2 linked regions of the Marinagarivorans cellulosilyticus genome follow. The main gene of each other region encodes a partner of the protein of the gene in region 2 in a complex. Links are inferred from orthologs where the notes say so. Each region holds a gene or a part of one and is shown on either strand. Other genes may lie near its edges.

Region 1 (3,566 bases), 1.2 Mb from region 2 along the record:
CATTTTATATAATAGCGATCAGCAATATACGGCAAAAAAATGACACGCATAATCCACCGCCCCAGCTCACACTCTTTACCACTAAATAACAACGAAGCTCGCTACAATGTTCGACGCATCATCTGCATCGGCCGCAACTACGCCGAGCACGCAAGAGAAATGGGGCACAACCCAAGCGAGGCGCCGCCATTTTTCTTTTACAAGCCTCTAACAGCGCTTTGCGATGCAAGCGAACCTATAAACTGGACGCTACCAGCCTATAGCAAAAATGTACACTACGAACTTGAAGTGGCCATAGCAATTGGCGAAAAAACGACAAGCAATAATCCAGAGCAAGCCATTTTCGCCTGTGGGCTCTCGCTCGATATGACATGCAGAGACACCCAGCAACAAGCAAAAGCTGCCGGGCGCCCATGGGCAACCGCCAAAGGCTTTGATCACTCGGCCCCATGCTCTGCACTACACACCATTAACTGGGAAGAGTTAAAGCACCTTGGCGACTTCACTCTGCACAAAAATCAGCAACAGGTTCAGCAAGGTAACGTAAATCAAATGGTTTGGCCTATCCCTGAGCTTCTGATTGAATTATCAAAATATACCCAGCTCGACGATGGCGACCTGATATTAACAGGGACACCTGCTGGCGTTGGGCCTGTAATAGAGGGAGACCGGCTGGAAGCCAAAATTGACGGACTACCCTGCGCGATGACAATTAATATTCAGCAATAAACACTTGAGACACTCATCACACCTAAGGCACAAGCGCTAAATAACTACGTAGTTTTACCCATAGCAACGTATGAGCGCTCACACTATGATCTTCACACCCGCAAGCACAGCGAGATTAAAGCGCTTGCGTCGGCAAACGGACAGCCGCTCCACTAAAACCCCACACTAAATGCAGCAAAAGTTTTTAGTGGTGAATATTTGCACTCGAAATTTTGGAAAATGTTGTCGATGAGGGTACGAACAACAAAGGAAACGCACGGATGCGTAGGAGCAAGGACGCCCCTATTTTTCTGCACTTGCGCTAACGCAAATGGCGAGTAGCCTTGTATGTTTCTTGAATCAATAATGCATCATGGCTAGCACGATGACGATCAAAGGCAAACAACTCCAGTAATTCGGCTTTCACATCACCCCAAGCTTTTTGCTGCGCCTCTGACTGGATGGATTCAATGGGCGATAGCGAAAAAGATGGATCTATCTGCCCGGCCTGATAAAGCGTATTCAACCACGGCTTATCAACAACCCAGCCATCAGAATAAACAACTTGATCACCCAACAACTGATTCAACCGCATGCAAACATCCACAATAGGAATACCATGGCGGAGCAGGTCTTTTCTGGAAATTTGATGTATTTTTGCGGCTTCCTCATCCCAGTGCTGCCATTGCTCGAGCGGCTGAATTAAGGTGCAAAAACGCTCCCCACCACCCAAAGCAATACCGACCTCTATAGGATAACTTTCATAACCAAAGCCCGAAGCCTCGAAATCAAGGATGGTCGGCAGCATGATATAACCTTATTATTGAACTTACATTTTTAGCCTAGTCGCGACAAAACTACTTAACCACTTTAAGCATTGGCTTTTTGACAGACTTCTCGTTTGGCTTAGTATCTTTTGGCGGCTCAGGCGGCGGGGCCTCTGGCTCAAACATCATGCCTTGGCCATTTTCTTTGGCATAAATACCCATAATCGCGTGACTTGGAACATAGATATCGGTTGGCACACCACCAAAACGTGCACTAAAACTAACAGCAGTGTTTGATATGTCGAACCCCATAATCGCCCTAGGCGCTACATTCAAAATAATTTGACCATCCTTGCCCACTGAATTTTGAGGAACACTAACCCCTTGCTCATTAGCATTCACCAACAAATAAGGTGTCAGTTGATTATCGTTAATCCACTCGTATAGGGCGCGAATCAAATAGGGACGACTAGAAGACATGGACATAAGCAAGGCCTACCAAAAACATACATTAAGACATTTTGCGCACGATGCACGCATTGGGCCGCATAGTATGGAGCGATAACACGCCATCGGCAAGGCACATTAACCACAAAAAAGCCCAGCATTTGCTGGGCTTTTCATATTTACGTAATGTTGTTCAGGGCTGCGCGTTAGTGAATATCTCGCCAGTACTCACGATTCAAGAACCAAACACACACAAACAACAATAGTAAAAAGGCTAGAACATAAACACCTATTGATTGACGCTTAGCGGCGATAGGCTCGGCGACATATTCTAAAAAGTGCACCAAGTCATACATGGCCTGATGATACTCTTCCGGCGTCATACTGCCTTTAACATTTTTAACCTCTAAGCTACCACAAGGATCAACCTCGCCTAGCTCACCAACCGCGTTGCGAACAACATGGCCATGGTCATCATATTTTGGCCCAGGCGCGCACTCTTGAAGCCCTTGCAGCTCAAGCAAAACATGCGGCATACCTACATTCTCAAAAACCTTGTTGTTCATCCCTGTCGGACGAGACTCGTCTTTATAGAAGGTTAGCAGGTAGGTTAATAGCCACTCAGGGTTGCGCGAACGCGCCACCAAGCTTAAATCTGGAGGAGCAGCACCAAACCAAACTTTAGCTTTTTTAGGATCCATGGAGCCGGTCATTAACTGGCCGATTTTTTCGTCACCAAATATCAGCTGCTCCGACATCACATCACGCGGAATACCCAGATCGTCCGCTACGCGGCCATAACGCGAATACTGAATGGCGTGACACCCCATGCAGTAGTTTACAAATGTTGCCGCACCGCGCTGCAACGATTCTTTATCGTCAAAGTCGGCTTGAAAATGCTCACAAGGAACGGCTCCGCATGCTGCACCACCAGCGGCTGATGCTTGAATTGGCACAATAACCAAAACAGCAAACAAAGCCAAACCACCAAACACTAAGGCCTTACTCAAGCCCTTCTGCTGAACGCGCTCGGGCACAGGCTGCACTTTTTCATACTTAGTCCAGAAAGGCATACCTATGAAATAGGCAAAATAAAGTATCGAGCATATTTGCGATAGTACTGTTCGTGCAGGCGTTGACTCTTTAACCCCAAGGTAGCCCAAAATAACAAACACAGCAGCAAACACAATCAATGCCACGCGACTAAACCAACCTTTGTAGCGCATCGATTTAACAGGGCTGCGATCTAGCCACGGTAGAACAAATAAAATGGCAATCGCAGCTCCCATAGCAATAAAGCCTAAGAACTTGGAATTCAAAGGTCCTATGTCAATCGTTACAGCACGCAAGATTGCATAGAACGGCGTGAAATACCAAACCGGCGCAATATGCTCAGGAGTCTTCAATCCGTTCGCCTGCTCAAAGTTCGCAAACTCAAGGAAATAACCACCCATCTCTGGCGCAAAAAAGATAATCGAGCAGAAAACGAACAAAAATACAGTTACGCCAACAAGATCATGCACAGTGTAAAAGGGGTGAAAAGGAACACCGTCTTTTGGTATGCCGTTCTCATCTTTGTTTTTCTTAATTTCGATGCCGTCTGGGTTGTTTGAGCCGACTTCGTGCAACGCTAGAATATGCATA
Region 2 (4,465 bases):
TATAGCAGTTTGCAACTGACTGCGCCTCTACACCTTGCGCGGCATCCACGACCAACAGCGCACCTTCACACGCAGCCAAAGAGCGCGAAACTTCATAAGAGAAATCAACGTGACCGGGAGTATCAATAAAGTTAAGTTGGTAGATATTGCCGTTTCGGGCTTTGTAGTGCAGCGTGACGCTTTGAGCCTTAATAGTAATGCCGCGTTCGCGCTCTATATCCATAGAGTCTAAAACCTGAACGTTCATCTCACGCTCAGTTAAGCCGCCACAATGCTGGATAAAACGGTCGGCAATGGTTGATTTACCGTGATCAATATGGGCAATGATCGAGAAATTACGAATATGACTTAAGTCGGTCACTGAGATTAAAACCTGCTTCGAAAAAACGGTGAACACCACCGAAATGGTGGTGAAAATTGCGCGCAGTCTATCTCATTTAAGAGGCTCATGCCATGAATACCATTAGCCTGAGTTGGGATTTAGGTAAGGTGCACAACAGCTTCATCAAGCGATAAGCTCGAACGCAAAACTAGCGGTTGCAGACGCTCGTCGTTTCGCCAGCGGTACAATATGCGATTAGCCACCCAGCCGCCAAAGAACAAGCCAACCAGCGCAGCTGTGGCAACAACCCCATCACCGGCGTTAGCACTAACAATAGGTGCCAATAACACACCGCTAATCAAGCCAAGCAACGGAATTAAATACATCACCAAAGCCACCTTAACAAACGCATTGCGATCAACCGCGAGATCGACATCTTGCCCCTCGCGAAAGGTCTGCGACGCTAATTCTGGTGATAGCAGCGCTCTAACTGCCACTTGGTTTGCCCCTAGCTTTGCAAGCATAGAGGTGCCGCAGCCCGATTTAGCTTTACAGCTACCACAAGCGCTAGCTTTGTCTGCGGCCACCCACAACGATAAACCGTCCGCATCCGCAGTAAGCACACGGGCACGTTCTGTAATCCAACGCTCACTCACTTAAGGGCCCGCCTGATAAGCAACAGAAGAAGCCACTTTGCGCGCAATCGCCGGCGGGACTTCTCCAACCACAGAGACTTTAAAAGAATGCTGGTTCAAAGCAACCATCGTCATAGCCGCTACTGTCGCGCCACGCTGAACAACCCCCACAGCACCGGACACGCGCTCAATAGGAGAAACAAATATTGATATTGACGCCAAGCCATCTGTAAAACTCATTACCGTTTGGTCATCATTAACATCTACCCGTGCTGCCACAAAACCCGCAGGAAGCCACTGCGGACGCCAACCTTGCCAGGATTCTGGTGCAGAGCACGCCGCTTTCGTAAAAGCGAGCCGCTGTGAGGCGTCCCCTACAGGCGTTGTTTTTTCGATAGGACCGAGCGTCAACTCAACAAACTGAAAGCGCTCGAGCACCTGCCCGCGCTCGCCCGTTAACGTTAGCATTAAAGGCAGGTGTGACTCTCGATCAATACCTAAGGTAAAACCGTAACGGTGAGTATCTTTAGGCGTAATTTTTACAATATCAACGATTCGATCGGCAACTCTGTTTTCACCAACGTTTTGGAAATCGTAATGCAATCCTAAGCGCTCAAAGGGCGTATTACCCTCTTCGGCAAACAAACGCATGGCGGCATTGCCGCAGTAATTGCTAGGCAAACTGCGAGAAAAATCGCGAGGGCGGCCACTAAGGTGACGGATGCGCTCTTGGGTACCTTGCTCTTGCACTAAACGCTCAAAAGCCAAAGTTTCCAAAGGTCCACCAAATTCATAGGTAAGCGTACCCTGATAACTTTGCTCATCAAGAGCGTGCGCCATAGCCAATAATTGTTGCTCGGCGCTGGTATGAGAGGGACTTTGCGCGCCTTCTGCAGCGTATGCTAGCCCTCCTGAGCCGCATAACACTAAAGATAATAGCGAAGCCGCAATATGTCGGCCCGCGCGCGCTGTTACATTTATCATCAATACTTACTCGGCGGGCGCCATTTTTGCCGCCCGCGCCATTGGCATCAAGCCAAATTTACCATTTTCCGCGCTTAGCTCCGCATGCTCTAAAAATAACTGCTGCAATTCGGCATCGACTTCTGCATTACTCAAAAACTGTTGTTTAGTAGGAACAGCCGCCTGAATCTTACGCTGCGGCTCAGCTAAGGTGCCCAAACTCACATTGCGAGCAACAGGCGATGGCAAATCAAAACCGACTGGGGCAGAAACCACAGGGTCTTGCGCAGCCACCAAGGAGGTGTCATCGGCACCCCCTAATAAGGAGCCGTTTTGCGAAAATTGAACACCCGCAACCACCGCAAATGCAACCGAAGCCGCAATAGCCGATTTAGCCATCCAATCTCGCCACTGACTTTTCACCGGCTTGGCCGGCTCGCCCTTAGCAACAGCTGACCCAGTGTTTTCATGATCAGCCTCAGCGTGAATAGCAGCGCTAATACGCCCGCTTAGATCACTAAGCGATGGGGAGCTAAGCTCTTTACGCATAAGCGCACCGGTTAAATGGTAACGTTGCCACTTCTCGCTCAGCTCTGGATCACTGACCATGCCCAGTAAGCGGCGACCTTCAAACTCGCTTGCCTCGCCATCGACTAGCGCGGATAAGCTTTCGAGCGTTTGCTCTGAAGGTGATGTTGTATGTGTTGATGTCATAGTTGCCGAGACTCACTCTATAAACCGTTAAACAAAAGATACCGTTACAAAAACGCAAAAGCATTTGCCAAAACGGCATACCTCGCGCTTTCAAACACCCTGCCACACGCATGCACAAGGCTTAACTCTAAAGAACAAAAAACAATCAATCTGTTAAGGCTTGAGACTCTCGTATTAAGTAAAGTTCAGCCCAAAATCACACTAAATTAATAGCAAAACACAACACTGTTAACAGCTAGCGAATTAGCGGGCCAATGTGCTTGTCAATCGCTTCACGTGCCCTAAAAATGCGAGAGCGTACGGTACCTATTGGGCACGACATCGCCTCGGCTATTTCTTCATAGCTCATGCCATCCATTTCACGAAGAGTAATGGCCATGCGTAAATCGTCGGGTAGCCGTTCAAGCGCCTCGTAAATAGCTGCTTCGAGCTGATCGGTTGCCATGCGGCTTTCCGGAGTTTCGTTATCGCGCAGTGCCTCGGCACCGGCGTAAAAGTCAGCCTCTTCAGCATCTACATCCGAAGCTGGCGGGCGCCGGCTACGAGAGACCAAATGGTTTTTACTGGTATTCACCGCAATGCGATACAACCAAGTATAAAACTGGCTATCGCCTCTAAAGTTGGCTAGCGCGCGATAAGCTTTAATAAAAGTTTCTTGCGCAACGTCATGGACCTCTGCAGAGTCTTTGATAAAACGGCTAATAATTGCTTGGACTTTATACTGATATTTTAGTACCAGTAAATCAAAGGCATGCTTATCACCCTGCTGAACGCGCGCCACAAGTAGATCATCCGCCGACGGCTGATCATTGGTGGCTGGCACGGAAGGCTCGGTCATAGCCGACTCCCTATTAATACTCATTTTATTAGTCTAACCACCGCAATTGAGCTGCCCTGCTAATCAAGGCATATTATTATCGCTCTACAATTGCCCCAAACTTGGGTGCGGCACCGAATTGCCCTGCCCTACACATCACCTATGTGTTATCTATGGCAAAACAAGCCAGTTCCAACGCATTGCAGAATTGTTTGTATCCACTAAAGACTTTGGGAGTGTTGCAAAGTTCAGCCTCTGGCATTAATAATGGCCAGTCCTGATGAGCCAGCTCATTAAACAATCGTTGAATAGTTAAGGCAAACCCTTTCGTGACCAAGCCCATAAGCGCATCTAAACCCTCATTAAATAATACTGATAAAGCGTTACACCATTGCGATGTCCTCGTGATTGGCAGCGGCGCAGCAGGGCTAAGCCTTGCGCTACATTTAGCTAAGTACGCAAAGGTTACGGTTCTAAGCAAAGGGGCACTAACAGAAGGCTCTACTTGGTATGCGCAAGGCGGCATTGCCGCTGTGCTAGACGACCACGACTCTACCGAGTCGCACGTCAAAGATACGCTGGCTGCCGGCGCCGGTCTATGCCACCAAGATGCAGTCGAATTTACCGTCGCCCGCAGTAAAAACGCCATCAAATGGCTAGTCGATCTTGGCGTAGATTTTACCCGCTCGGCGGAAGGCGATTTTCACCTTACCCGCGAAGGAGGCCACAGCCACCGACGTATTATCCATAGCGCCGACGCTACGGGCAAAGCCGTACACTCCGGCCTGATCAATAACGCACTAACCCACGCCAATATCCAACTGCAAGAAAACCGCGTTGCCCTAGATCTAATTAAACAACCCGACCCAATCACTAAAAAACTACGCTGCGTAGGTGCTTATGTACTCAACCGCAGCGAAGACACCATGGAATGCTACACCGCTAAAGCTGTAGTGCTAGCCTGCGGTGGCGCCAGTAAGGTGTACCTGTATAGCTCTAACCCAGACAGCGCAA

The links. Proteins that work in one complex are often made in the same cells at the same time.
Region 1: the proteins of MARGE09_RS04705 (region 2) and MARGE09_RS09320 are in contact, whole or in part, in a crystal structure (PDB 1YFN), measured with the Escherichia coli proteins. The link is inferred for Marinagarivorans cellulosilyticus from one-to-one orthologs.

Annotation. Positions count from the first base shown.
Region 1 is NZ_AP023086.1:2,360,172-2,363,737, reverse strand. The notes cover bases 264-3,197. They hold MARGE09_RS09320 (ClpXP protease specificity-enhancing factor), read right to left. Parts: upstream 1,962-3,197; coding sequence 1,566-1,961; downstream 264-1,565. Other genes in these bases: MARGE09_RS09315 (ubiquinol-cytochrome c reductase), read right to left, coding at 2,129-3,197; MARGE09_RS09325 (3'-5' exonuclease), read right to left, coding at 1,031-1,516; MARGE09_RS09330 (fumarylacetoacetate hydrolase family protein), read left to right, coding at 264-729. Outside these bases: more of MARGE09_RS09330, read left to right, coding at 40-263; more of MARGE09_RS09315, read right to left, coding at 3,198-3,566. UniProt on the Escherichia coli protein: Enhances recognition of ssrA-tagged proteins by the ClpX-ClpP protease; the ssrA degradation tag (AANDENYALAA) is added trans-translationally to proteins that are stalled on the ribosome, freeing the ribosome and targeting stalled peptides for degradation.
Region 2 is NZ_AP023086.1:1,180,872-1,185,336, reverse strand. Bases 792-3,740 are described here. They hold MARGE09_RS04705 (sigma-E factor negative regulatory protein), read right to left. Parts: upstream 2,635-3,740; coding sequence 1,948-2,634; downstream 792-1,947. Other genes in these bases: rpoE (RNA polymerase sigma factor RpoE), read right to left, coding at 2,870-3,472; MARGE09_RS04710 (MucB/RseB C-terminal domain-containing protein), read right to left, coding at 979-1,941; MARGE09_RS04715 (SoxR reducing system RseC family protein), read right to left, coding at 792-978. Outside these bases: lepA (translation elongation factor 4), read right to left, coding at 1-361; more of MARGE09_RS04715, read right to left, coding at 481-791; nadB (L-aspartate oxidase), read left to right, coding at 3,793-4,465. UniProt on the Escherichia coli protein: An anti-sigma factor for extracytoplasmic function (ECF) sigma factor sigma-E (RpoE). ECF sigma factors are held in an inactive form by an anti-sigma factor until released by regulated intramembrane proteolysis (RIP).